Regions from separate parts of the Streptomyces sp. NPDC002309 genome, predicted to be linked through region 1. Evidence: riboswitches for the same ligand, from Rfam matches in the RefSeq annotation. Region 1 holds a riboswitch; each other region holds the start of a gene.
What was found. Region 1 has a riboswitch for cobalamin ahead of ACWCPM_RS23450 (ribonucleoside-diphosphate reductase subunit alpha). Riboswitches for the same ligand answer to the same signal wherever they lie in the genome.
Positions count from the first base shown of each region.

Region 1 (6,912 bases):
AAAGCCGGACGATTTGCTGACGGCATTGCTGGAGGCGAAGCAGGACAATGGCGAGCCCATCGGGGATCAGGAGATCCACGACCAGGTGGTCGCGATACTCACCCCCGGCAGCGAAACCGTGGCCTCCACGATCATGTGGCTGCTCCAACTGCTCGCGGAGCATCCGGAACACTCCGACCGGATCCGGGACGAAGTCGAATCCGTGACCGGTGGCCGGCCCGTCGCATTCGGGGACGTCCGGAAGCTCACGCACACGAACAATGTCGTCGTGGAGGCGCTGCGTTTGCGTCCCGCCGTGTGGATACTCACCCGGCGGGCGGTCAGCGACACCGAACTCGGCGGCTATCGCATTCCGGCGGGCGCGGACATCATCTACAGTCCGTACGCGGTACAGCGCGATGCGCGATCGTTCGCGGACAACCTGGAGTTCGACCCCGACCGCTGGCTTCCTGAACGCGCCAAGGACGTGCCGAAATATGCCATGAGTCCGTTCGGCGTGGGTAATCGGAAGTGCCCGAGCGACCACTTCTCGATGGCCCAGCTGACGCTGATCATGGCGGCGGTCGCGGTGAAGTACCGCTTCGTGCCGGTGTCCGGCTCCAACGACGCGACCCGGGTCGGCATCACGCTGCGTCCGCACAAGCTCCTGCTCACGCCCGTGCCGAGATGACGGGCGCGGTCGCGGTCAGGCGGCCTCCGGGCCCCTGAACGTGCGTCGGTAGGCGTGGGGGGTGGTCCCCAGCGCCCGGACGAACTGGTGGCGCAGCGCGGCCGCGTTGCCGAACCCCGTTCGGCCGGCGACCGCGTCCACCGTCTCGTCCGTCGCTTCCAGCAACCGCTGGGCCAGCAGTACCCGCTGGCGCAGGATCCAGCGGTACGGAGTGGTCCCCGTCTCCTGCTGGAAGCGGCGGGCGAAGGTGCGCGGCGACATCAGGGCGCGGGCGGCGAGCTGCTCGACCGTGACCTCCTGGTCGAGGTGGTGCTCCATCCACACCAGCACCTCGGCGACCGCGTCGCCCTCCGACCGGGGCAGCGGGCGCTCGATGTACTGGGCCTGCCCGCCGTCCCGGTGCGGCGGCACCACCATCCGCCGGGCGATCTTGTTGGCCACCTCGGGCCCCTGCTCCTTGCGCACGATGTGCAGACAGGCGTCGATGCCGGCGGCCGTCCCGGCGGACGTGATGACCGGGTCCTCGTCGACGTAGAGCACGTCCGGCTCGACGATCGCCCGCGGATACCGCCGCCCCAGCTCGTCGGCGTGCCGCCAGTGCACGGCGCACCGCCGTCCGTCCAGCAGGCCGGCGGCGCCCAGCACGAAGACGCCGGAGCACACGCTGAGCACCCGCGCGCCGCGCTCGACGGCCCGGGACAGGGCGTCGAGCAGCTCGGGCGCGAAGGTCCGTGTCTCGTAGCACGAGCCGGCCGGCACGGCGATCAGGTCGGCCGTCTCCAGACGGTCGAGGCCGTGCTCGACGTGCAGGGAGAAGCCGGCGTTCGAGCGGAGCACCGGCCCCTCGGCGGAGGCGACCGCGAAGTCGTAGACCGGCAGTCCGTCGTCGCTCCGGTCGATACCGAAGACCTCGCAGACCACGCCGAGTTCGAAGGGGTTCACACCGTCGACGAGGACGGCGGCCACGTTCTGCAGCATGCCCCCAGTGTGCCTCAGGGCTGGCAGTAAATCGAGGTTCTACGGCAGTCCTGCCACTGTCGGTAAGGAGCGTACGGCGCGACAGTGGTGTTCATGAACACGAACCAGATCGAAGCACTCATCGGAATGCTGGCCGTCGCGGGACTCTTCGTGATCATGGTCCTCCCCGCGCTCATCGGTATCGCGCGCGACCGGCGCGTCGACCGTGAGATCAGGGAGGCCCAGGACCATCGCGGGGGGAAGGAGGATCAGAAGTCCTCGTCCAGGTCGACCGTGCCCTCCACGGCCACCTGGTACGCCGAGGGGCGCCGCTCGAAGAAGTTGGTCAGCTCCTGAACCCCCTGGAGCTCCATGAAGGAGAAGGGGTTCTCGGAGCCGTACACCGGGGCGAAGCCGAGGCGCGTCAGACGCTGGTCGGCGACGCACTCCAGGTACTGCCGCATCGAGTCGGTGTTCATGCCCGGGAGGCCGTCACCGCACAGGTCGCGCGCGAACTGCAGCTCGGCCTCGACGGCCTCCGCCAGCATGTCGGTGACCTCCTGCCGGAGCTGGTCGTCGAAGAGTTCCGGCTCCTCCTTGCGGACGGTGTCGACCACGTCGAACGCGAAGCTCATGTGCATGGTCTCGTCGCGGAACACCCAGTTGGTACCCGTCGCGAGACCGTGCAGCAGACCCCGGCTGCGGAACCAGTAGACGTACGCGAAGGCGCCGTAGAAGAACAGGCCCTCGATGCACGCGGCGAAGCAGATCAGGTTGAGCAGGAAGCGGCGGCGGTCGGCCTTCGACTCCAGGCGGTCCAGCTTCTCGACCTCGTTGATCCACTTGAAGCAGAACTCGGCCTTCTCGCGGATGGACGGGATGCTCTCCACCGCGTCGAACGCCGCCGCCCGGTCCTCCGGATCGGGGAGGTAGGTGTCCAGCAGCGTCAGATAGAACTGGACGTGCACGGCCTCCTCGAACAGCTGACGGCTCAGGTAGAGCCGCGCCTCGGGGGAGTTGATGTGCTTGTAGAGCGTCAGCACCAGGTTGTTCGCCACGATCGAGTCGCCCGTCGCGAAGAACGCCACCAGGCGGCCGATCAGGTGCTGCTCCATCGGGGACAGCTTCGCGAGGTCGGCCACGTCGGAGTGGAGGTCGACCTCCTCCACGGTCCAGGTGTTCTTGATGGCGTCCCGGTAGCGCTCGTAGAAGTCCGGGTAGCGCATCGGACGGAGAGTCAGCTCGAAGCCGGGGTCGAGAAGGTTCTGGGTACGGCTGGACATCACTGGCAGGCCTCGCAGGACTCGGGGTTCTCCAGGGAGCAGGCGACCGCTTCGGGGTCCGCCGTCGCCTGTACGGGGATGGTGGCCTGGGCTCGGCCCTGGGCCGCGCGGGCGATCCGGGTGGCCGGACGCGAGCGCAGGTAGTACGTCGTCTTAAGGCCCGACTTCCAGGCGTAGGCGTACATCGAGGAGAGCTTGCCGATGGTCGGCGTCTCCAGGAACAGGTTCAGCGACTGGGCCTGGTCGAGGTACGGCGTGCGCGCGGCGGCCATGTCGATCAGCCCGCGCTGCGGGATCTCCCACGCCGTGCGGTAGAGCCGCCGTACGTCCTCGGGGATCCAGGCGAAGTCCCGCACCGAGCCGTTCGCCTCGCGCAGTGCCTCACGGGTGCGGGCGTCCCACACGCCGAGGGCCTTGAGTTCCCGCACCAGGTAGGAGTTGACCTGGAGGAACTCGCCGGACAGGGTCTCGCGCTTGAAGAGGTTCGAGACCTGCGGCTCGATGCACTCGTAGACACCGGCGATCGAGGCGATGGTCGCGGTCGGGGCGATGGCCAGCAGCAGGGAGTTGCGCATGCCGACCGCGGCGATCCGCTCGCGCAGCGCCGCCCAGCGCTCCGGCCAGGCCGGCTCGACACCGTAGTGGTCGGGGTGCAGCACGCCCCGGGCGGTACGGGTCTTGGCCCAGGCGGGCAGCGGGCCGTTGCGCTCGGCGAGGTCGGCGGACGCCTCGTACGCGGCGAGCATGATCCGCTCGGCGATCCGGGTGGACAGCGCCTTCGCCTCGGGCGAGTCGAAGGGCAGCCGCAGCTTGAAGAAGACGTCCTGCAGGCCCATCGCGCCGAGGCCGACCGGGCGCCACCGGGAGTTGGAGCGGCCCGCCTGCTCGGTCGGATAGAAGTTGATGTCGACCACGCGGTCCAGGAAGGTCACGGCGGTGCGGACGGTCTGGTCCAGCCGGTCCCAGTCGATGTCGCCGCCCGTGACGAACGCGCCCAGGTTGACCGAGCCCAGGTTGCACACGGCAGTCTCGCCGTCGTCCGTGACCTCCAGGATCTCCGTGCAGAGGTTCGAGGAGTGGACGACGTGGCCCGGCTCGGCGGTCTGGTTGGCGGTGCGGTTGGCGGCGTCCTTGAAGGTCATCCAGCCGTTGCCGGTCTGCGCGAGGGTGCGCATCATCCGGCCGTACAGCTCACGGGCCGGCATGGTCTTCTTCGCCAGGCCCTTCTCCTCGGCCCGGCGGTAGGCGGCGTCGAACCCGTCGCCCCACAGGTCCACCAGCTCGGGCACGTCCGAGGGGGAGAACAGCGACCACGGGGCGTCCGCGTTCACCCGGCGCATGAACTCGTCCGGGACCCAGTGCGCCAGGTTGAGGTTGTGCGTACGGCGGGCGTCCTCACCGGTGTTGTCGCGCAGCTCCAGGAACTCCTCGATGTCGGAGTGCCAGGTCTCCAGGTAGACGGCGGCCGCGCCCTTGCGCCGGCCGCCCTGGTTCACGGCGGCCACCGAGGCGTCCAGGGTCTTCAGGAACGGGACGATGCCGTTGGAGTGGCCGTTGGTGCCGCGGATCAGGGAACCGCGCGAGCGGATCCGGGAGTACGACAGGCCGATGCCGCCGGCGTGCTTCGACAGCCGGGCGACCTGGTGGTAGCGCTCGTAGAGGGAGTCCAGCTCGTCCTTGGGGGAGTCGAGGAGGTAGCAGGACGACATCTGGGGGTGCCGGGTGCCGGAGTTGAAGAGGGTGGGGGAGGAGGGGAGGTAGTCGAGGCGGCTCATGAGCCCGTAGAGCGCGGCGACTTCGTTCACCGCGCGCGGGGTGTCGTCCTCGGCGAGACCCGCGGCGACACGCAGCATGAAGTGCTGGGGCGTCTCGACGACCTTGCGGGTGATCGGGTGCCGCAGCAGGTAGCGGCTGTACAGGGTGCGCAGACCGAAGTAGCCGAAGCGGTCGTCGGCGTCCCGGTCGATCAGGGCGTCCAGTCCGTCGGCGTGCAGCCGCACGAACGCGGCCGTGCGGTCGGCGATGAGCCCTTCCCGGTGGCCCACGGCGACGGACTCCGTGAAGGACGTGACGCCCTGGGAGGCGGCCTCGGCGGCGATGGAGACCGTCAGCAGGCGCGCGGCGAGCCGGGAGTAGGCGGGGTCCTCGGAGATCAGGCCGGCGGCGGCCTCCGTGGCCAGCTCACGCAGTTCGCTCTCGTCCGCCCGGGCCGAGCGGCCGCGCAGCGCGGCGGCGGCGACCCGGCCGGGGTCGGCGTCGGGGAGGTCGGCGGTCAGCTCGGTCAGGGTCCGCAGCAACGCGGTTCCGGGACCGTCGGCTTTCCCATCCACCGTTGTCGCTGCGGCCGGTTCGGCTGGCGCGATGGTCACGTGGGGCTCTCCCTCGCTCGGCACAGGGACCTCGCGGAGGGCAGGGGGGAACACACGAGCGCACGGGGCGTCGCGTCCACCGGCCCATTCCACGAGACCCGGACGTCAGGGCACCCGGGCCGGACGGCCGGGCGCGCTGTCGGCAGGTCCTCGGACTGAACAGGCGTGCGCACCCGATTCCGGGCAGATACACGCAAGTACACCGTTGCGGGACAGTTCCGGATTCGCACCGGATTCCCCTGCGTCGACAACGAGCATGAGCATACATCTAGTGCCGGGTGCCGAAGGCGCCCCCATATGTTGTGTCGCGGATGACTTCAGAGCGTCAACTTGTAGGTGAGGAGCGTGATGTCGTCGAGGTGCGGGACGGGGTTCCAGTCGCGCTCGGGGGTGCGGGTGAAGCCCAGCCGCTCGTAGACGCGGTGGGCCGCGCGCATGGTCCGCTGGGTCGACAGGACGACCCCGGTGCAGCCCTCGACGGCGCGGGCGCGATCGAGACAGGCGCGCACGAGCGCCTCGCCGACGCCTCGGCCGCGGGCCTCGCGGGCGACGGCGAGCATCCGGATCTCGGCCTCCCCGGGAGCGGCGATGTCGGCCATCGGGCCGCCGGACGGGACGAAGGTCACTCCGCCCAGGACCTGTCGCTGTTCGACGGCCACGAGCACCTGCGCGACGGCGGCGCGCGCCGCGACGCCTCTGAGCGTGCCGAGGTACTCGTCGCTCTCGCCGAAGTCGAGCAGGCCGTCCTGGAGGTAGGCCTGGGCGGTGATCTCGCCGAGGTCGGTGTACTCGGCGGGGTGCGCGGGGCGGATGACGATGTCCATGAGGGCAGTGTGCATCAGGCGGTGAGTACGACAGCGGGCCGCCGGGGTGCTGTGGCCTCGGTGGCCCGGTGTGTGCGGTGGCGGGTCGCCGGGGTGCTGTGGGCCGGGTGGCTCGGTGGCCCGGTGTGTGTGGTGGCGGGTCGCCGGGGGTGCTGTGGCCTCGGCGGCCCGGTGTGTACGACAGCGGGCCGCCGGGGTGCTCTGGCCTCGGCGGCCCGCTGCATGCTGTGTCGCTGGTCGCGCGGTTTCCCGCGCCTTGCGGGACGGGCCCCTACGGGGCGCGCCTCAGTGGGCGGCTCCGGCGGTCGCCGGGGGGAGCTCCGTCTGGACGCCAGGATCGCCGGCGTCCGCCGTGTAGTCCTCGGGCTTCGTCTCGTCGACGCCCTCGGGAGCCTTCATCGCCTTCAGGACGAAGGTGAGGACGACCGTGACCACCAGGTTGAGGACGAACGCCGTGAGGCCGATGTAGCCGATCTCACCGATGCCGGGGATCTCCGCCGAGGAGCCGCCGAAGTGCTTCTGCGTCGGCGAGGCGACACCGTACGCCGCGACCGTGCCGTAGAGCATGCCGACCGCCCAGCCGGCCAGCAGCGCCCAGCGGTGGAACCAGCGCGTGAACAGGCCGCCGACCAGGGCGGGCATGGTCTGCAGGATCCAGATGCCGCCCAGCAGCTGGAAGTTGATCGCGACCGTCTTGTCCATCCCGAGGACGAAGACCAGGGCGCCGACCTTCACCAGCAGGGACACCAGCTTGGAGACCTTGGTCTCCTCGGCGGGCGTGGCGTCCGGCTTGAGGAAGTCCTTGTAGA
Region 1 covers NZ_JBSFCI010000028.1:62,232-69,143, reverse strand. Annotated here, with positions in the region: gene ACWCPM_RS23470 (bifunctional albaflavenone monooxygenase/terpene synthase) at 1-670, shown strand, start outside; gene ACWCPM_RS23465 (GlxA family transcriptional regulator) at 686-1,648, opposite strand; gene ACWCPM_RS23460 (hypothetical protein) at 1,742-1,984, shown strand; gene ACWCPM_RS23455 (ribonucleotide-diphosphate reductase subunit beta) at 1,897-2,910, opposite strand; gene ACWCPM_RS23450 (ribonucleoside-diphosphate reductase subunit alpha) at 2,910-5,279, opposite strand; cobalamin riboswitch at 5,404-5,580, opposite strand; gene ACWCPM_RS23445 (GNAT family N-acetyltransferase) at 5,597-6,103, opposite strand; gene mctP (monocarboxylate uptake permease MctP) at 6,389-6,912, opposite strand, start outside.

Region 2 (6,912 bases), on a different contig from region 1:
ATCACCCTCGCCCTGGTCGCGGGCGGCACCCTCGCCCCCGACTCCGACCCGCCCCTGTGGGTCGTCCTCTCCGCGGGCGTCGCCATCGCGCTCGGCACCTACCTCGGCGGCTGGCGCATCATCCGCACCATGGGCAAGGGCCTGACGGACCTTCAGCCGCAGCAGGGGTTCGCCGCGCAGACCAGCGCCGCGACCGTCATCCTGGCCTCCTCCCACCTGGGCTTCTCCCTCTCCACCACGCACTCGGTCTCCGGTGCGGTGATGGGCGCGGGGCTCGGCCGCAAGGGCGGAGTGGTCCGCTGGTCCACCGCCACCCGGATGTTCGTCGCCTGGGGTCTGACGCTGCCGGCCGCCGCGCTGGTCGGCGCGATCGCCGAGTGGGTGACGGGCTTCGGCCCCTGGGGCACCGCCCTGGTCGCCGTCTTCCTGGTCGGCTCCAGCGCCGCGATCTGGAAGATCTCCCGCCGCGAGGTCGTCGACCACACGAACGTCAACGACGCGGCCGGTGAACCGGCCGGTGTGGTGACGACGGCGATCGCCGCGGTGACGCCGCCGCCCGCCGGCCCGCCGGCGGACGACCTCACGTCCACGTTCCCCCGGCAGTCCCCGACTTCGGAGCCGACCCGCTCCCAAGCCGGCGTCTGAGCACCCCTTTCACCGAAGGAAGCAGCACAAGCATGAAGATCGACTGGGTGGCCCTCGGCTCTGTGTTCGGTGTCAGCCTCGTGGTCACGGTGGCTCTGGTGAGCCTGTTCACCCTCGGGGTCGCCGGTCTGTCACGGCGCGAACGGGCCGTGGCACGAGGGGAGTCGGCGGCACTGGCGGTGACCGGCGCGTACGCGGCGTTCGCAGCGTGCGCGGGAGCCGTGGGATACGGGATCCATCTGATCGTGGTCTGACGGCCGCCGTTCATGTCGCGCCCTGCGCGGAGCCCTCGACAAGGGCCCCGGGCAGGGCACTTGCCGTCGAGGGCCCGTGCAGGGCACTCGCCGTGCGCCGGTGACCGCGCGGCGGGCGTGAGTCCGGTGCCACCAGTGCCGCGTGGGTCTTGGCACACTTACCCCGCCGCAGGTCAAGGGCAGTTGACGGCCGTTCCGGCCCCGTGGTGGACTGCCGGGGCCATGTACGGCGGCAGGAGAGGAAGCCCGGTGTGAATCCGGCGCGGTCCCGCCACTGTGACCGGGGAGGCGACTCCCCGGGAGCCAGGAACTCTCACCGCCGGTCTAGTCGAACCAGGGCGTGGACACCCTGAGTGAGGACGTACCGCGATGCCTGGCCGCTCAGTGAGGTCCCGTACCGACTCCCTGCCCGCCCGCACGGCCGGCTGAGCCCCGTGCGTGCCGATCGCGTCTTCGCGTACGGCGCCGCCGCCGGCCTCCTGGGCGACCTGCTGCTCGGCGATCCCCGCCGCGGGCATCCGGTCGCCGCGTTCGGGCGGGCCGCCGGCGCCGTCGAGCGGGTGCTGTGGCGGGACCACCGCGGGTGGGGCGCGCTGCACGCCGTGGTCTGCGCCGGAGGCGCCGTGGCGCTGGGCGCCGCGGCCCACCGGGTCGTACGGTCCTCCCCCGCCGCCTCCGTCGCGCTGACCGGGGTCGCCACCTGGGCCGTGGTCGGCGGGGCCTCGCTCGGGCGGGAGGCCCGGGCCGTCGGGCGCGCCCTGGAGGCGGGGGACATCGAGGCGGCGCGGGCACGGCTGCCGCATCTGTGCGGCCGGGACCCGCAGGCGCTGGACGCGCGGGGGATCGCGCGGGCGGTGGTGGAGTCCGTCGCGGAGAACACCTCCGACGCCGTGGTGGGCGCGCTGGTGTGGGGGGCCGCGGGCGGGGTGCCGGGGCTGCTCGGGTTCCGGGCGGTCAACACGCTGGACGCGATGGTGGGTCACAGGTCGCCGCGCCACCTCCGCTACGGATGGGCCAGCGCGCGGCTCGACGATCTCGCCGGGTGGCCGGGCGCCCGGCTGACGGCCTCGCTCGCCGTGCTGGCGGGCGGCGACCCCCGAGGGGCCCTGCGGGCCTGGCGGGCCGACGCCGCGAAGCATCCGAGCCCCAACGCCGGGCCCGTGGAGGCGTCGTTCGCGGGGGCGTTGGGGGTGCGGCTCGGGGGGACGCTGTCGTATGCGGGACGGGTCGAGCACCGGCCCGTACTGAACGGTGGAGGGCGCGCGGTGGAGGTCGGCGACATCGAGCGGGCCGTCCGGTTGTCCCGGCGGGTCGGCCGGCTTGCCCTGGTGGCCTGCGCGGCGGGAGCGTGGCTGCGCGGGCGGCTGCCGGGGAGGTGCGCGTGAACGGCCGCGGGCTGCTGGTCGCCGGTACCACCTCCGACGCCGGCAAGAGCGTCGTCACCGCGGGGATCTGCCGCTGGCTGGTGCGCCAGGGCGTCAAGGTGGCGCCCTTCAAGGCGCAGAACATGTCGCTCAACTCGTTCGTCACCGGCGAGGGCGCCGAGATCGGGCGGGCCCAGGCCATGCAGGCGCAGGCGTGCCGGGTGGAGCCGACCGCGCTGATGAATCCCGTGCTGCTCAAGCCCGGCGGGGAAAGCAGCAGCCAGGTGGTGCTGCTCGGCAGGCCCGTCGGGGAGATGAGCGCGCGGGGCTATCACGGCGGACGGCAGCAGGCGCTGCTCGGCACCGTGCTCGACTGTCTCGCCGAGTTGCGGGGCACGTACGACGCGGTGATCTGCGAGGGGGCCGGCAGCCCGGCCGAGATCAATCTGCGCCGGACGGACATCGTGAACATGGGGATCGCCCGCAACGCCGGGCTCCCCGTGCTGGTGGTCGGCGACATCGACCGCGGCGGCGTCTTCGCCTCGTTCTTCGGGACGGTGGCGCTGCTGTCGCCGCAGGACCAGGAGTGCGTCGCCGGGTTCCTCGTCAACAAGTTCCGAGGGGACGTCTCCCTGCTGGAGCCGGGCCTGGACATGCTCCACTCGCTCACCGGGCGGCGCACCTACGGCGTGCTGCCGTTCCGGCACGGGCTCGGCATCGACGAGGAGGACGGACTGAGGGTGTCGCTGCGGGGGACCGTGCGGGAGTCCGTCGTCGCGCCGCCCGTCGGTGAGGACGTGCTGCGGGTCGCCGTTTGTGCCGTGCCGCTGATGTCGAACTTCACGGACGTGGACGCCCTCGCCGCCGAACCGGGCGTCGTGGTGCGGTTCGTGGACCGCCCGGAGGAACTGGCCGACGCGGACCTCGTGGTGGTGCCGGGGACACGCGGGACCGTACGGGCGCTGGAGTGGCTGCGCGAGCGGGGACTCGCGGCGGCCCTCGTCCGCCGGGCCGCCGAGCAGCGGCCCGTGCTCGGGATCTGCGGCGGCTTCCAGATCCTCGCCGAGCGCATCGAGGACGACGTGGAGAGCCGGCGCGGCCGGGTGGACGGGCTGGGGATGCTGCCCGTGCGGGTGCGCTTCGCCCGGGAGAAGACCCTCGCCCGGCCGTCCGGCGAGGCCCTCGGGGAGCGGGTCGAGGGCTACGAGATCCATCACGGCGTCGCCGAGGTCCTGGGCGGTGACCCCTTCCTGGACGGCTGCCGGGTCGGGCAGACCTGGGGCACGCACTGGCACGGCTCGCTGGAGTCGGACGGTTTCCGGCGGGCCTTCCTGCGCGAGGTGGCCACCGCCGCGGGCCGCCGCTTCGTGCCGGCGCCCGGCACGTCCTTCGCCGCGCTGCGCGAGGAGCAGCTCGACCGGCTCGGCGACCTGATCGAACAGCACGCGGACACGGACGCGCTGTGGCGGCTCATCGAGTCCGGCGCGCCGCAAGGACTGCCCTTCATTCCACCGGGAGCGCCCGCATGAGCACAGTGTTGTTGTTGTCGACCGCCGACACCGATCTGCTGGCGGCCCGTGCCTCCGGCGGGCCCTACCGCATCGGCAACCCGACCCGCGTCGACGCCGACAGCGAGCTGCCCGCCCTGATCGAGGGCGCGGACCTCGCCGTCGTACGACTGCTCGGCGGCAAGCGGGCCTGGGAGGACGGGCTGGCCCGGCTGCGGGCGTCGGGCATCCCCACCGTGCTGCTCGGCGGGGAGACCGTGCCGGACGCCGAACTGATGGCCGAGTCGTCCGTGCCCGCCGGCGTCGTGGCCGAGGCGCTGCGCTATCTCGTCGAGGGCGGGCCCGGGAACCTCGCCGAGCTGGCGCGGTTCCTCTCGGACACCGTGCTGCTGACGGGTGAGGGGTTCGACAAGCCGCGGCAGATGCCGGAGTACGGCGTCCGCGGCTCCCGCCCGTGTGCCGAGGGCCGCCCGACCGTCGGCGTGCTCTTCTACCGGGCGCATGAGCTCAGCGGCAACACCGCCTTCGTGGACACCCTGTGCGAGGCGATCGAGGAGAGCGGCGCCAACGCCCTTCCCGTGTACTGCGGTTCGCTGCGCGGCGCCGACGCCGGGCTGTACGGGATCCTCGCGAAGGCCGACGCGCTCGTCGCCACCGTGCTCGCCGCCGGCGGCACCCACGCCTCGCATGCCTCGGCGGGCGGCGACGAGGAGGCGTGGGACATCGGGGCCCTCGCCGACCTCGACATCCCCCTGCTGCAGGGGCTGTGCCTGACCTCCTCGCGCGGCGCCTGGGCCGAGTCGGACGCCGCCCTGTCCCCCATGGACGCGGCGATGCAGGTCGCGATCCCGGAGTTCGACGGGCGCCTGATCACCGTGCCGTTCTCCTTCAAGGAGCAGGGCCCGGACGATGTCCCGGTCTATGTCGCCGACCCCGAGCGGGCCGCGCGCGTCGCCGGGATCGCCGTAAGGCACGCCCGGTTGAAGCACCTGCCGAACGCCGAGAAGAAGCTCGCGCTCGTCTTCACCGCGTACCCGACCAAGCACTCGCGCGTCGGCAACGCGGTGGGCCTCGACACGCCCGCGTCGGCCGTCCAGGTGCTGGACGCGCTCAAGCAGGCGGGCTACTCGCTCACCGAGTACCCCGACAACGGCGACGAGTTGATCCACCGGCTCATCAACGCCGGTGGCCACGACGTCGAATGGCTCACCGAGGAGCAGCTGGCCGCCGCGCCCGCACGGGTACCGCTCGCCGACTACCGGGCGTGGTTCGACAAGCTCGACCCTCAGCTGCGGGAGGGCATGCTGGAGGCGTGGGGCGAGCCGCCGGGCAGCCTCTACGTCGACGGGGACGAGATCGTGCTCGCCTCCCTCCAGTTCGGGAACGTCGTCGTGATGATCCAGCCGCCGCGCGGCTTCGGGGAGAACCCGATCGCGATCTACCACGACCCCGACATGCCGCCGTCGCACCACTACATGGCGGCGTACCGCTGGCTCGACAACTCCTTCGGCGCCGACGCGATCGTCCACATGGGCAAGCACGGCACCATGGAGTGGCTGCCGGGCAAGGGGCTCGGGCTGAGTGGCGGGTGCGCGCCGGACGCGGTCCTCGGCGACCTGCCGCTGGTCTACCCGTTCATCGTCAACGACCCCGGCGAGGGCACCCAGGCCAAGCGGCGCGGGCACGCCACCGTCGTCGACCACCTCGTACCGCCGATGGCGCGGGCGGACACCTACGGCGACCTCGCCAAGCTGGAGCAGCTGCTCGACGAGTACGCGCTGGTCTCCGACCTGGACCCGGCGAAGGCGCCGGCGGTGCGCGCGCAGATCTGGACGCTGGTGAAGGCCGCCGAGCTGCATCACGACCTGCGGGTGGACGAGCAGCCGGACGACGACACCTTCGACGAGTTCGTGATGCACATCGACGGCTATCTGTGCGAGATCAAGGACGTGCAGATCCGGGACGGCCTGCACGTCCTGGGCGGTGGGCCCGTGGGTGAGCCGCGGGTGAACCTGGTCCTCGCGGTGCTGCGGGCCTCGCAGGTGTGGGGCGGGCAGGCCGACGCGCTGCCGGGGCTGCGGGCCACGCTAGCCGCGCACTTCGGGCTGGTGGAGAAGGAGTTGCTGGCCGAGCCGGGGGCGCCGGTGAAGGTGCCGGTGGAGCTGACGGAGCTGGTGGACGGGCCGGCGCGGTCGGCCGCCGACGCGATCGATCTGCTCGAGCAGCTGTGCCGGCGGTTCGCACAGGGCATGGAGGACCGGGGGTGGGCGGCGTCCGGGAGCGGGGCCCTGGTGCGTGAGGTGGTCGGCACCGGCCTCCCGGACACCGAGGCCGTGCTCACGTTCGCCTGCACCGAGGTCGTGCCGCGCCTGGCCCGCACCACCGACGAGATCGGCCACATCCTCAAGGCGCTCAGCGGCGGTTACGTGCCGGCCGGCCCGTCGGGTTCGCCGACCCGCGGTCTGGTCAACGTCCTGCCGACCGGGCGCAACTTCTACTCCGTGGACCCCAAGGCCATCCCGTCCAGGCTCAGTTGGGAGGTCGGCCAGTCGCTGGCGGACTCCCTGGTGCAGCGCTACCTCGCCGACAACGGGGAGTACCCGAGGTCCGTGGGCCTCACCGTGTGGGGCACCTCGGCCATGCGCACCCAGGGTGACGACATCGCCGAGATCCTCGCGCTGCTGGGCTGCCGTCCGGTCTGGGACGACGCCTCGCGCCGGGTGAACGGCTTCGAGGTGGTGCCCCTGGCCGAACTGGGCCGGCCCCGCATCGACGTCACGGTGCGCATCTCGGGGTTCTTCCGGGACGCGTTCCCGCACGTCGTCGGGCTGATCGACGACGCGGTGCGGGCGGTGGCCGAGCTGGACGAGCCCGCCGGGTCCAACTACGTGCGGGCGCACGCCGACGAGGACACCGCCGCGCACGGCGACCGGCGGCGCGCCACCGCCCGCGTCTTCGGCTCCAAGCCGGGCGCGTACGGGGCCGGGCTGCTGCCGCTGATCGACGCCCGCAACTGGCGCTCCGACGCCGACCTCGCCGAGGTGTACGCCGTCTGGGGCGGCTACGCCTACGGGCGCGGGCTCGACGGGCGGGCGGCGCGCGGGGACATGGAGACGGCGTTCCGGCGGATCGCGGTCGCCG
Region 2 covers NZ_JBSFCI010000017.1:93,934-100,845, reverse strand. Annotated here, with positions in the region: gene ACWCPM_RS16495 (anion permease) at 1-645, shown strand, start outside; gene ACWCPM_RS16490 (hypothetical protein) at 678-899, shown strand; cobalamin riboswitch at 1,090-1,231, shown strand; gene ACWCPM_RS16485 (cobalamin biosynthesis protein) at 1,334-2,284, shown strand; gene ACWCPM_RS16480 (cobyric acid synthase) at 2,281-3,792, shown strand; gene cobN (cobaltochelatase subunit CobN) at 3,789-6,912, shown strand, end outside.
Region 2: linked by a shared signal. The riboswitch ahead of ACWCPM_RS16485 (cobalamin biosynthesis protein) and the one ahead of ACWCPM_RS23450 (ribonucleoside-diphosphate reductase subunit alpha) in region 1 are both predicted to bind cobalamin.

Region 3 (6,912 bases), on a different contig from region 1:
CACCTGGGCCTCGGAGGCGGCCGGGGCACGGTCCGTGGCGGCGACCGTGGAGGCCGTCGTGGCGCCCAGGGCGAGCGCGGTCAGGCCGACGACGAGCGTGCGGCGGCGGAGGGTACGGGGGCGGGTCGTTTCCATGCTGGTCCCTTGCTGTGAGGTGCCCGTCGAGGGGCGCTGTGGCTCACGGCAGTGGACTGGCCCGCCCCGCGTCGAGGAGCGGGGCCAGCACATCGCCGTAGTCCTGCAGGCGCGGGGCGATGTCGGTGGCCAGGAAGGTGAGTTGGCCGACGTCTCGGCACGCCTCGACCTCCTCCCAGGTCACCGGTGCCGAAACGGTCGGTGTCGCCCGTGCCCGCAGGGTGTAAGGAGCCGCCGTGGTCTTGCGCGCGGCGTTCTGACTCCAGTCGACGAGAACCTTTCCGGGCCGCAGACTCCGCGTCATCCGGTGTACGACCAGTCGGGCCATCGCCCGTTCCGCCTCGACCGCGAGCCCCTTGGCGTACTCCGTCACCCGGTCGGAGGGGGTGGGCAGGACCGCGGCCAGCAGGTGCAGCCCCTTGGAGCCGGACGTCTTCGGGTACGCCTCGATCCCGTCCGCCGCCAGCCGCTCCCGCAGCCACAGGGCGACCTCGCAGGTCTGCACGACCGTCGCCGGCGGCCCCGGGTCGAGGTCGAAGACGATCCGGTCGGCGACGTCCGGCGCGGAGATCACCCATTGGTGGGTGTGGAACTCGGCCACCAGGTTCGCCGCCCACATCAGGCTCGGGAGGTCCTGCACCAGCACCGTCCGGGCCGGCCCCTCGGACCGCGGCACCTCGGCGGTGGTGACCCAGTCGGGGGTGCCCGGCGGCACGTTCTTGGTGAAGAACAGCTGGCCGTCGGGTCCGTCCGGATAGCGCAGGAAGGACACCGGCCGATCCCGCAGATGGGGCAGGAGCGCGTCGGCGGTGATCGCGTAGTAGTGCAGCAACTCGCCCTTGGTGAAGCCGGTCGCCGGGTGCAGCACCTTCTCCAGATTGCTGAGCGCGACCCGTCGCCCCTCCACCTCAGTGATCGGCGTCATACGATGAGAATCACACGAAAAACATGAGAATCATACGAACCTAGCTGATTCAGCCATGAAGGCGATGGAAGCCAGGAAAGGTGCTGAATGTGCGATCCATATGGAACGGCGCCATCTCGTTCGGCCTGGTCAGCATCCCGATCAAGCTGGTGAACGCCACCGAGAGCCACACGATCTCCTTCCGCCAGATCCACACCGAGGACGGCGGCAGGATCCGCTACCGCAAGTTCTGCGAGCTGGAGGACCGCGAGGTCAGCGGCGCCGAGATCGGCAAGGGGTACGAGGACGCGGACGGCTCGGTCATCCCGATCACCGACGAGGACCTGGCCCATCTGCCCCTGCCGACCGCCAGGACGATCGAGATCGTGGCTTTCGTGCCGGCCGACCGGATCGACCCGCTCCAGATGGACGCGGCGTACTACCTCGCGGCGAGCGGCGCCCCCGCCGCCAAGCCCTACACGCTGCTGCGCGAGGCACTCAAACGCAGCAACAAGGTCGCCATCGCCAAGTTCGCGCTGCGCGGCCGGGAGCGGCTCGGGATGCTGCGGGTGGTCGGCGACGCCATCGCGATGCACGGGCTGCTGTGGCCGGACGAGGTGCGCGCGCCGGAGGGAGTCGCCCCCGATGCCGGCGTCACCGTCCGTGACAAGGAGCTCGATCTGGCGGACGCCCTGATGGACACGCTCGGCGAGGTCGACCTGGAGGATCTGCACGACGAGTACCGCGAGGCCGTCGAGGAGGTCATCGCCGCGAAGGCGGCCGGCGAGGCGCCCCCCGAGGCGCCGGAGCCCGCGGCCGGCGGCAAGGTGCTCGACCTGATGGCGGCCCTGGAGAGCAGCGTCCGCGCGGCCCGGGAGTCCCGCGGCGAGGCGCCTGCGGAGGAGGCCGACGTCCACGCGCTCCCGCAGCGCAGGGCCGGCCGTACCGCGCCCAAGGAGCCGGCCGGCAAGAAGTCCACGGCGAAGAAGGCGGCCGCGAAGAAGACCGCGTCGACGTCGGCCCGGGCGACGAAGAAGACGGCGGCGTCGAAGAGCACGGCGAAGAGCACCGCCAAGAAGGCGACGGCGAAGAAGACCACGGCCCGCAAGCGCTCGGCGTGACGAGGGACGCGCCGAAGTCGACAGCCGTGTCACAGAACAAGGTCGGGGCGATCGGAGCGGTGGTCGCGGGCACGACGCTGCTCGCACGGCGCAGGAAGAGCGGGGACGCTCCGGAGAACTGAGGGGCGCCGGGACGGCGCGCGGCGGCGCTCAGCAGCTCCGCGACTCCGCTTGCGCCGCGTGGGTGCGGGCGTTCGGTTCCGCCATGCCGCATGCGCTGTGCGCCGCGGGCACATGTGCTCAGCCGCGTGTTGCCGCCGGCCTCGTGGCGGGCGTTCAGCTGTGCGGCGCTGCTTGCGTCACCGCAAGTGCCCGGCCGTGCGGCGCCGTCTGCTCCCCGCGGGTGCTCAGTCGCGCGGCGCCGCCGGCCTCAGGGCGGACCTTCAGCCGCGCGGCCCGCCTCCCTCAGCGCAAGTGCCCAGCCCCGCGGGGCATCTGCCGAGGTGCCGGTGCTCAGCCGAACGCCCCGCCCTTCCTGGCAGTGGCCATCAGCCGTGCCGCCCCGCCCTGCCTGGTCGGCGGTGTTCAGCTGTGCGGCCCCGCCTGCCCCGCCGCCGGCGTTGCCAGCGCCGCCAGTTCCTCCGCCGTGCGGGGACCGGTCGCCGTGCCGTCCAGCAGGCCCTGGCCGCGCAGCAGTTCCGCCGCCGCGACGCCCCACGGCAGGCGCAGGCCCGCCTCCCGCAGGAGCTGCGTCCGCGCCAGGTTCTCGGGCGCGGGGCCGGTGCGGACCCCGGACGGGGTGAGCAGGGCCGCGTCGTCGGCCCAGCGCAGCGCGAGGTCGACGTCATGGGTGGCCATCACAACCGTCGTACCGCTCGCGCGCAGCCCGTCGAGCGTGGCGAGCAGCCTCTCCTGACCGTCGGGATCGAGCCCGGCCGTCGGCTCGTCGAGGATCAGCACCCGCGGGCGCATGGCGACGGCACCGGCGATCGCGGTCCGCTTGCGCTGCCCGTACGAGAGCAGATGCGTGGGCCGGTCCGCCAGCGCGGAGATGTCCAGCGCCGTCAGTGCCTGAGCCACCCGCCCCCGCACCTCGGAGTCCGGCAGCCCCAGGTTGAGCGGCCCGAAGGACACGTCCTGCGCCACCGACGCGGCGAACAGCTGGTCGTCCGGGTCCTGCACCACCAGTTGCACGGTGGTCCGCAACCGGGTCAGCCCCTTCCGGTCGTACGACACCGTGGCGCCGTCCACCACCAACTCCCCGGCACGCGGCCGGAGTCCACCGCTGAGCAGCCGCATCAGCGTGGTCTTGCCGCTGCCGTTGCGGCCGAGCAGGGCCAGCGCGCGCCCCTCACGCACCTCGAAGTCGAGACCGGTCAGCACCGCCGGGCCGTCCTCGTAGGCGAACGACGCGCCCCGCAGGGCGACCAGGGGGGCGGCCTCGCTCATGAAAGCGGCCTTTCGAGTACGAAGGTGAGGGCGGCCAGAGCCGCGAGCAGCGCGAGACTCACGGCCGTGAACGGCACGGAGACGCGGGCCTCGGGCACCAGGACGCGCAGGGTGCCGTCGTAGCCGCGCCCGGCGAGGCCGGCCTGGAGGCGCGTCGCCCGGTCGAAAGCGCGTACGAAGGCGGTGGCGCCCAGCCCGCCCAGCGACCGCCACCGCGCGGCGTGCGTGGTGTGCCCGAGCCGGGCCGCCTGCGCGTCGTGGACGCGGCGTACGGAGTCGAGGAGCAGGAAGCTCATCCGGTACGTCACGAGGGCCACGTCGACGACGGGCGCGGGGACACCGGCCCGGACCAGCCGCGGCAGCAGGTCGGACATCGGTGTGGTGAACGCGAACAGCAGCACCCCGAGGGAGGCCGCCGAGGTCCGCAGCAGCAGTTCCCCGGCACGCACCGCGCCACCGTCCGCGAGACCGACGAACCCGTCCGGGCCGCCGACCCGCACCAGCAGCGGCAGCGCGCCGGTGACACAGAAGCCCAGCGGCACGCGGTACGCGAGCCACAGCCGCCGCGGCGGCACGCCCGCCGGCCCGAGCAGCACGGCCAGCGCCGTCACCAGCACCAGCGCGGCCCCCGGCCACGGCGGCAACGAGATCGCCAGCACGGTGAGTCCCAGCCCGAGCACGGCCTTGTCCACGGGGTGGCGGCGGCGCCAGCGACTGCTGTGCGCCGCCGCGTCGATCGGCAGCACGAGGCTCAGGCCCCTTCGGCTCCGCCGGGTCCTGGCACCAGCCCCCCGCCCCGCCGCTCCTCGGCCCGGCCGGGCCCGCCGCCCCGCTGCTCCATGGTCCGGGCCTCACCCTGACGACGGCCGCGGCGCACCCCGAAGTAGTACGCGAGCACGCCCGCGCCGACCGCGGCCTGGAGGGCGAACAGCCCCGACTCGATCTCACCGGACGGCGGCTCGTACAGCGGCGAGAACCAGGGCTCGTAGTCCGGGGCCAGCTCGGTGATCGCCGTCTCCGCCTCGGCGTCGGCGCCGGTGAACGGCTCCTCCTTGTGGTCCCCGAGCCCGAACAGCAACGGCAGTACCGCGAGCGCGGCGACGGCGAGCACCAGCAGGAGGTTGATCCTCGTGTTGCGTTTCATCGGGCCACCGCCTCGCTGTCGTTCCTCTCGCTGCCCGCCTTCTTGGTGAGCAGCACGCCCAGCCGGGTCAGTTCACCCTTGCTGGACTGCACGAGCAGCCGCATCACCAGCACCGTGAGCAGTCCCTCGCTCACCGCGAGGGGGATCTGCGTGACCGCGAAGATGGAGCCGAACTTGCCGAGCGCGCCCAGGATTCCGCTGCCCGGGTCGGGGAAGGCGAGCGCCAGCTGGACGCTGGTGACGCAGTACGTGGACAGGTCGGCGACGAACGCCCCGAAGAACACGGCGACCATCAGCGGCACGTCGTACCGCCGCAGCAGCCGGTAGACGCCGTAGCCGGCCCAGGGTCCGACGATCGCCATCGAGAAGACGTTGGCGCCCAGCGTGGTCAGCCCGCCGTGCGCGAGCAGCAGCGCCTGGAACAGCAGGGTGATGGTGCCCAGCACCGCCATGACCGGCGGCCGGAACAGGATGGCCCCCAGTCCGGTACCGGTGGGATGTGAGCAACTTCCGGTCACGGACGGCAGTTTCAGCGCCGACAGGACGAAGGTGAAGGCGCCCGAGGCGCCGAGGAGCAGCGTGCTCTCGGGATGTTCCCTGACCTCACGGGTGAGGGAGCGGACTCCGTGGACGACGAACGGCGCGGACGCGGCACCCCAGGCGATCGCGTGCGCCGGAGGAAGAAAACCCTCGGCTATGTGCATGGCTTCAGCAGACCCTCTCCAGCACCTCGTGGATGGTGTTCGAACTGCCTCGGCCGGTCTCCTGGCTGACGGGTGACACCGCCCGTGCTCCGCCTTCCCGGGTCACGAGGACCCAGTGGCTGCCCCTGAGGGCCGGAGCCGGACTTCCCGATCACAGTGGCGAGGGCCGCACCGGTTTCGCACCGGATTTCCCGTTCACCAAGGCGTGGTGACAGTAGTGCGCCCCCAGGGGTGGTGACAAGCGTGTCGTGGGGGGCGCGAAGACGCTGGTCACGCGGCGCGACGGGGCGCCGTGCCCGCCGTCGCCCCTGGCCGGCGGCGCGTCCGGGACCCCTCCCCGACAGTGCCCCGTATACAACGGTGTGCCGGACCGCTGGACAGCAACGACAAAGCCACATAAGTGAGTTGAGAGAGACCGTACGGCAACAGGGGGCGCACGCCGGTCAGAGGGCGCGCTGCCCGCTGCACCGACGGCCGTGTCGAGGACCGTTCACGCCAGGGGGAGAGCACCATGGACGAACCGACCTACACCATGCCCTTCGCCCCGCCGCCCGAGCCGCCCCGGCCGCCGCGCACCCGGGAGCACGACCCGCTGGCCGCGGCCCTCGGCAACGCCTCCCTGCTCGGCGTCGGCTACTGGCTCCTCGGACGGCGCGGGCTCGCCGTACTCGCGCTCCTGGGCACGGTCGTCCTCGGCTCCCTGCTCGCCTCGACCGCCGCGTGGGGGTACGAGGCCGCCGCGGTGGCCTGGTGGGTCGCGGTCGTCGCCCACGGCTGGTTCCTGGCGAGCCGCGGCATCCCGCGCGTCGCCTCCCGCCGGCAGCGCCTGATCGCGCTCTGCGTCACCGTGCCGGTGCTGCTGGCGGTGGGGCTGCTGCGCCACGACGCCCTGCGCATCGGGCAGGACGTCACCGAGGCCCGGGACAAGGGCGACTGCGCCGGGGTGTTCCGCGCCCAGGACGAGGTGTGGGCCGGGCATCGCGTGGCCGGCGCCCCGGTCAGCGCCAGGGGCGACCGGGTGGCCGAGGACTGCCGCGACCTCGATACGGCCGGGACGCTGCTGGCCGACGGCCTGGACGACGACACCGACGCACTGGAACAGGGCTTCGGCATCCTCACCTCGGTGCTCGGCGAACCCGGCAACGAGCGCACCGTCCGCACGGTCCTGGACGGCTTCCTCGACGGTCTGCCCACGGACGACCCCTGCGGCACCGTCGGCGTCACCGACTGGCTCCGCGAGCGCGAGGCGACCCGCGACCAGCTCGACCGTTCCGCGGACACCGCGAACCGCGTCGCACCCGCCGCGCTCCTCGCCTGCGGCGACACCCTCATGCGGAGCAGGGACTGGCAGGCCGCCCAGGCGCACTACCGCCAACTCCTCGACGAGTACCCCGACGACAGCCTCGGGAGCCGGGCCCGCACCGGCGTCACCGAGGCCACGCAGGCCATCGAGCTGGACAACGTCCGCTCCCTGCTGTCCGGCACGGCGGACGAGCAGCCCGAGTACTGCTCCCG
Region 3 covers NZ_JBSFCI010000021.1:30,742-37,653, forward strand. Annotated here, with positions in the region: gene ACWCPM_RS18835 (vanadium-dependent haloperoxidase) at 1-135, opposite strand, end outside; gene ligD (non-homologous end-joining DNA ligase) at 179-1,060, opposite strand; gene ku (non-homologous end joining protein Ku) at 1,150-2,160, shown strand; gene ACWCPM_RS18850 (energy-coupling factor ABC transporter ATP-binding protein) at 2,686-3,549, opposite strand; gene cbiQ (cobalt ECF transporter T component CbiQ) at 3,546-4,295, opposite strand; gene ACWCPM_RS18860 (energy-coupling factor ABC transporter substrate-binding protein) at 4,301-4,693, opposite strand; gene ACWCPM_RS18865 (energy-coupling factor ABC transporter permease) at 4,690-5,397, opposite strand; cobalamin riboswitch at 5,432-5,615, opposite strand; gene ACWCPM_RS18870 (tetratricopeptide repeat protein) at 5,909-6,912, shown strand, end outside.
Region 3: linked by a shared signal. The riboswitch ahead of ACWCPM_RS18865 (energy-coupling factor ABC transporter permease) and the one ahead of ACWCPM_RS23450 (ribonucleoside-diphosphate reductase subunit alpha) in region 1 are both predicted to bind cobalamin.

Region 4 (6,912 bases), on a different contig from region 1:
GCCGCGACCCGCCGCGACACCACGGCGGGTCCCCCTCCCCGCGGCCGCACCCCCGGCGCATTAGCCTGCGGCCATGGGACTCGGCCTGCTGTTCGCGCTGTGTGCCGCTCTGTTCATGGGAACGGCGACCGTGTTCCAGGCGCTCGGCGCGCGCCGGGTGGCCCCCGGAGGCGCCGGCGCGGCCGTACGGGCCACCTGGCAGTGGCCGTTCGTCGTCGGTGTCGCCCTCGACACGGTGGGCTTCGGCGCCGAGCTGATCTCCTTGCGCTCGGTCCCGCTCTTCCTGGTCGAGGCGGCGGTCGCCGGGGCGCTGGCCGTCACCGCGATCGTCTCGGCGTTCGTGCTGAGCGTCCGGCTGCGGCCGGTGGAATGGGGCGCCGTCGTCGCGGTGTGCGGCGGACTCGCCGTGATGGCCGTCGCGGCCGGCCGGGAGACCGGCGGGGACGGCGACATGAGGATGCGGCTCGCGGTGCTGGTGGGCTCGGTAGGGCTCGCCCTGGTGAGCTGGGCGCTGACACCGCGCCTGCGCGACGTGCGCCACCGCGCCGCCGTACTGGGCGGCCTCGCCGGGATCAGCTTCGGTGTCACGGCTGTCGGGGCCCGGCTGATGCCCGGACTGTCCCTGCCCGGTCTGCCGTCCGACCCGTCGGTGTACGCCGTGGTCCTCTCCGGGATCACCGGCTATCTGCTCCTCATCGAGGCCCTCCAGTCCGGCTCGGTCACCTCGGCGACGGCGGCGATGGTCATCGGGGAGACCGTCTGGCCCGCGCTGTTCGGCATCGTCTGGCTGGGGGACACCACCCGCCACGGACTCGCGCCGCTGGCCGTCGCGGGATTCGCCGCGTCCATCGCGGGGGCTCTCGCGCTCGCCCGCTTCGGCGAGGCGGAGGAGCACGCGTCGTGATGTGCTCCTCGGGTCGAAGCCCGAGGGCTCTGGCCTTCTCGCCGTGGCTCCCTGCTTCGCCGCGCTGTGCCAGGACGCATCCTGGTCCTGTCCGCGCTCCACAGGCTGCGACCGTCGATTCGCCTCACCGTCCGGCTGAAGCCCGACGCACTGCGAATGAAACCCGGTAGCAGCACCGGGGCGTAAGGGCCGATCGGCTCCACCGAGCTCGACGGCGTAGTACCGGCGCCGGTTCCGGGCAAGGGGGGCGACGTCCGGCACCGGCGTCGCCGGGCCGGTGAGATATCACCAACCCTCTCCATCGCAAGGAAAGTTGAGCGGCGCACGGCTCTGGTGATCCCCGTACTGCCTGGTCTACCGTCGGTAACCCCTGTTGTCGCAGGAGCATCCCGCACCTCCCCGGCCTCCTCCTCACCCCCATTGGAAGGCAGCCCATGGAGCACTCGTCAGCCCCCGCCGCGATGACCCGCCGCCACGCTCTGACCGTGGCGGGCGGCGTGCTGGCCGGCGCTGCCCTCGCCCAGGCCACGATCCCGGCGTACGCCGCCTCGGCAGCGTCGGACGCGGACGCCATCGTCGTCGGACACGGTCTCGCCGGGCTGGTCGCCACGGCCGAACTGGCCGCGGCCGGACGCAAGGTGCTGCTGCTGGACCAGGAACCCGAGACCGGCCTGGGCGGCCAGGCGTTCTGGTCGTTCGGCGGCCTGTTCCTCGTCGACTCCCACGAGCAGCGGCTGATGGGCATCAAGGACTCCCGCGAACTCGCCTGGCAGGACTGGCTCGGCACGGCCGGGTTCGACCGCGGCGCCGACGACCCGGCGGGTCAGGACCACTGGGCGTACAAGTGGGCCGAGGCGTACGTCGACTTCGCCGCCGGGGAGAAGCGGTCCTGGCTCTCGGGGCTCGGCGTGCAGTGGTTCCCGGTCGTCGGCTGGGCCGAGCGGGGCGGCGGCCTCGCGGACGGCCACGGCAACTCGGTGCCGCGCTTCCACGTCACCTGGGGCACCGGCCCCGCCGTCGTCGAGCCCTTCGAGAAGAAGGTGCGGGCCGCCGCGAGGGACGGGCGGGTGACGTTCCGGTTCCGGCACAGGGTGGACGAGCTGGTGGTCACGGGAGGTGCCGTCACCGGGGTGCGGGGCGCGGTCCTGGAGCCGAGCGACGCGGCCCGCGGCAAGCCCAGCTCCCGCACGGTGGTCGGTGACTTCGAGCTGCGCGCGCCGGTGGTGATCGTCACCTCGGGCGGTATCGGCGCCGATCACGACCTCGTCCGCCGGAACTGGCCGGCCCGCCTCGGCACCCCGCCGAAGTCCATGATCACCGGAGTGCCCGCGCACGTGGACGGCCGGATGCTCGCCATCACCGAGCGGGCGGGCGGACGGATCGTCAACCCCGACCGCATGTGGCACTACACCGAGGGCCTCAGGAACTACGACCCGATCTGGCCCGGCCACGGCATCCGCATCCTGCCCGGCCCCTCCTCCCTGTGGTTCGACGCCACCGGCAAGCGCTTCTCCAGCCCGGACATCCCGGGCTACGACACGCTCCACACCCTCAAGTCGATCACCGACTCCGGCTACGACTACTCCTGGTTCGTCACCACCCAGAAGATCATCGCGAAGGAGTTCGCCCTCTCCGGCTCGGAGCAGAACCCCGACCTCACCGAGAAGAACGTCTGGAAGCTGCTGTCACGCATCTGGCAGACCCCGGAGCCGATCGAGCGGTTCAAGGAGAAGGGGGAGGACTTCGTCGTCGCCGAGACCCTGCCGCAACTGGTCGCGGGGATGAACAAACTGACGGGTCAGAACCTGATCAGGCTGCCCGACCTCCAGCGGCAGATCGAGGCCCGCGACCGCGAGATCGCCAACCCGTACACCAAGGACGCCCAGGTCATGGGCATCCGCAACGCGCTCGCCTATCCCGGGGACACGCTCAGCCGTACCGCCTCCGCGCACCGGATCCTGGACCCGGCCGCCGGGCCGCTGATCGCCGTGCGGCTCAATATCCTCACCCGCAAGACCCTCGGTGGCCTCCAGACCGACCTCTCGGGCCGCGTCCTGAACGCCTCCGGCGTCCCGGTCCCCGGCCTGTACGCGGCAGGGGAGGTCGCGGGCTTCGGCGGCGGCGGCGTCCACGGGTACCGCTCGCTGGAGGGCACCTTCCTCGGCGGCTGCCTGTTCTCCGGCCGCGCGGCAGGCCGCGCGGCGGCCGAGGCGACCGCGACCTGAACCGACCGCGACCTGAAGGCTGCGTTCTGGACCGGCTGCGTTCTGGACCGGCCGCGTCCTGAGCCGGCCGCGACCTGAGCCGGCCGCGACCTGAACCGACCGCGACCTGAACCGACCGCGACCTGAACCGACCGCGACCTGAACCGACCGCGAGGGGCCGGGGCGCCCCGGCCCCTCGCGAAGGCCGGATCAGGAGGCGGGCAGCTCCGCCCGGACGGTGCGGGCGGCGGCGACCAGGTTCTCCAGGGAGGCGCGGGTCTCGGGCCAGCCGCGGGTCTTCAGGCCGCAGTCGGGATTGACCCACAGCCGCTCCGCCGGGATCGCCTCGAGCCCGGTGCGCAGGAGTTCGGCGGCCTCGTCGGTGCTCGGGACGCGCGGAGAGTGGATGTCGTACACGCCGGGCCCGGCCTCACGCGGGTAGCCGTGCGCGGCAAGCTCCCGCGCGACCTGCATGTGGGAGCGGGCGGCCTCCAGGCTGATGACGTCCGCGTCGAGGTCGTCGATGGCCTGGACGATGTCGCCGAACTCGGCGTAGCACATGTGGGTGTGGATCTGGGTGTCCGGCCGCACCCCGCTCGTGCTGAGTCGGAACGCCTCGGTCGCCCAGGCCAGATAGGCGGCGTGGTCGGCGGCGCGCAGCGGCAGGGTCTCGCGCAGGGCCGGCTCGTCGACCTGGATGACGGAGGTGCCGGCGGTCTCCAGGTCGACCACCTCGTCGCGCAGGGCGAGGGCGACCTGGCGGGCGGTGTCCCCGAGGGGCTGGTCGTCGCGGACGAAGGACCAGGCGAGCATGGTGACGGGCCCGGTGAGCATGCCCTTGACCGGACGGCCGGTGAGGGACTGGGCGTACGTCGTCCAGCGGACCGTCATCGGCTCGGGGCGGGAGATGTCGCCGGCCAGGATCGGCGGACGGACGTAGCGGGTGCCGTAGGACTGGACCCAGCCGTGCTGGGTGGCGAGGTAGCCGGTGAGCCGCTCGGCGAAGTACTGCACCATGTCGTTGCGTTCGGGCTCGCCGTGCACGAGGACGTCGATGCCGGTCTTCTCCTGGAAGGTGACGACCTCCTGGATCTCCGCCTTGATGCGCTCCTCGTACCCGGCCTCGTCGATGCGTCCGGCGCGCAGGTCGGCGCGGGCGGCGCGCAGCTCGTCGGTCTGCGGGAACGATCCGATGGTCGTGGTCGGCAGCAGGGGCAGCCCGAGGTGGGCGCGCTGGGCCGCGGCCCGCTCGGCGTACGGCTGGGAGCGGCGGGCGTCGGTGTGCGTGACGGCGGCGGCGCGGGCGCGGACGGCCGGGTCGTGGGTGATGGGCGAGCCCGCGCGGGAGGCGAGGTCGGCGCGGTTGGCGGCCAGTTCGGCGGTGATCGTGTCGGTGCCCTGGGCGAGGCCCTTGGCGAGCGTGACGATCTCGGCGGTCTTCTGCTTCGCGAACGCGAGCCAGCGCAGGATCTGCGGCTCGATGTCCCGCTCGGCCGCGGAGTCCAGCGGCACGTGCAGCAGGGAACAGGAGGCGGCGACGTCCACCCGGTCCGCCAGGCCCAGCAGGGTCCCGAGCGTGGACAGCGACCTCTGCAGGTCGTTGATCCAGATGTTGCGGCCGTCGACGACACCGGCGACCAGACGCTTGCCGGGCAGTCCGCCGACGGCGGCGAGCGCGTCCAGGTTGGCCGCGGCGGCCCCGGTGAAGTCCAGGGCGAGCCCCTCGACGGGCGCCTTGGCCAGCACCGGCAGCGCGTCGCCGAGCCGGTCGAAGTAGGAGGCGACGAGCAGCCTGGGCCGGTCGGTGAGGGCGCCGAGGTCGCGATAGGCGCGGGCGGCGGCGTTCAGTTCGGCCGGGGTGCGGTCCTGGACGAGGGCGGGCTCGTCCAGCTGGACCCACTCGGCGCCGGCCGCGCGCAGGTCGGCGAGGACCTCGGCGTACACGGGAAGCAGCCGGTCCAGGAGCGTGAGCGGTGCGAAGTCCGCCGGGACGCCGGGGGCGGGCTTGGCGAGCAGCAGGTAGGTGACGGGGCCGACCAGGACGGGACGGGCGGTGAGGCCCTCGGCGAGGGCTTCCTCCAGCTCGGCGACCTGCTTGGCGGGGTCCGCCGTGAAGACGGTGTCCGGGCCCAGTTCGGGCACCAGATAGTGGTAGTTGGTGTCGAACCACTTGGTCATCTCCAGCGGCGCCACGTCCTGGGTGCCGCGGGCCATGGCGAAGTACCCGTCCGTCGCGTCGGCGGCGACGGCCGCGCGGTGCCGTTCGGGGATCGCGCCGACCATGACGGTGGTGTCGAGGACGTGGTCGTAGGAGGAGAAGTCGCCGGTGGGCACCTCGTGGATGCCGGCGTCGGCGAGCTGCTGCCGGTTGCTCCGGCGGAGTTCGGCGGCGGTGGCGTGGAGGGCGTCGGCGGTGACGCGGCCCTTCCAGTAGCCCTCGACTGCCTTTTTCAGCTCCCGGTTCTGACCCTGGCGGGGGTAGCCGTACACGGTGGCCTGTGCCGCCGCGGCCGCGGACTTCGCTGTCACGGAGATCTCCTTCGCGAGATGAATCCCTGAGATCCCGGGGACGGGACGAGAGCGCGAAGGGTGTGGCGACCCGGACGGCAACGACCTCGTGCGGCAAAAGCACGGCGGTTCCGTCCGTTGTGTACGCCGACCCGCCCTCGAGGTCACCGGGATGTCCGCGCACGGAACGGTCCGCACACGGGCAGTCGGCAGGTCTTCGGACTCGCGGGCACGTCCTCCTCGCCGGAGGACACCTACTGGCCGTCGCTTCCCGGGCCCGGTACGTCGGACCCAGTGCGTATGACGGCGGTCGTTCCCGCTCACCGCTGCGGGGCAGTCCCGGATTCCCACCGGGTTCCCTCTTACGACACCCCGCCTGGCGGACGGGGCGAACCAGCTGCGCGACCACCCTACGCGCCGTCGCCGGGGAGCGGAGGCAAGGTCCGGCATGCGGATGGTGAACCCGGACACGACGTCGACCGCTCACACGCCGGTGGCGACGCGATCGGTGACGCCGGGAACCATCCGCACCCTCCTCCCGACTCGTGTGGAGGAGCGAGGAGGCGGCATGGAAGCACTGGACGTCGTGATGCGCGACGTCGACTGCAGGCACGGCCGTGTGGAGGCCGTCCGCGGTGTCGACCTCGACGTCGCGGCCGGCCGGCGGGTGGCGCTGACCGGTACCAACGGTTCGGGCAAGACCACGCTGCTGCGGGCCGTGCTCGGCCTGCACCGCCGGACGGGCGGCCGGATCCTGGTGGGCGGCCGGGACACCCGCGGCGCCACCGAGTGGGCGTGGCGGCGCCGGGTGTGCGCGTGGATACCCCAGAAGCCGGCGGTCGGCCGGTTCCCGCTGCCGGCGCGGGAGTTGCTGGCCGGCAGCGGTGCGCGGGCCGAGGCTGTCGAGGCGGCGGCGAAGCTGGGCGTCGGGCACCTCGTCGGCCGGCCGCTGCACACCCTGTCGGGCGGCCAGTTGCAGCGCATGTATCTGGCACGCGCGGTCGGCTGTGTGGCCGCGGGCGCCGGGGTGCTGCTGGCCGACGAACCGACCGCCGCGCTCGACTTCGCCGGACAGGAGGAGGCCGCCGACGTCCTGCTGTCCCTGCCCGTGACCGTCGTGGTCGTCACCCACGACCGGGCCCTGGCCGACCGCTGCGACCAGGTGCTGGAGATGGCCGCCGGCCGGCTGCGGGAGGTGCGGTGAACGCCCAGGCGGCCGCCGACGTCGGCCAGTTGCTGCACCTCGTCCCGGTCCAGCGCGCCGGGATCGCCCTGCTGCTGGCCGCCGTCGGACTG
Region 4 covers NZ_JBSFCI010000027.1:108,995-115,906, reverse strand. Annotated here, with positions in the region: gene ACWCPM_RS23120 (hypothetical protein) at 74-904, shown strand; gene ACWCPM_RS23115 (FAD-binding dehydrogenase) at 1,339-3,129, shown strand; gene metE (5-methyltetrahydropteroyltriglutamate--homocysteine S-methyltransferase) at 3,319-5,637, opposite strand; cobalamin riboswitch at 5,808-6,029, opposite strand; gene ACWCPM_RS23105 (ATP-binding cassette domain-containing protein) at 6,185-6,820, shown strand; gene ACWCPM_RS23100 (metal ABC transporter permease) at 6,817-6,912, shown strand, end outside.
Region 4: linked by a shared signal. The riboswitch ahead of metE (5-methyltetrahydropteroyltriglutamate--homocysteine S-methyltransferase) and the one ahead of ACWCPM_RS23450 (ribonucleoside-diphosphate reductase subunit alpha) in region 1 are both predicted to bind cobalamin.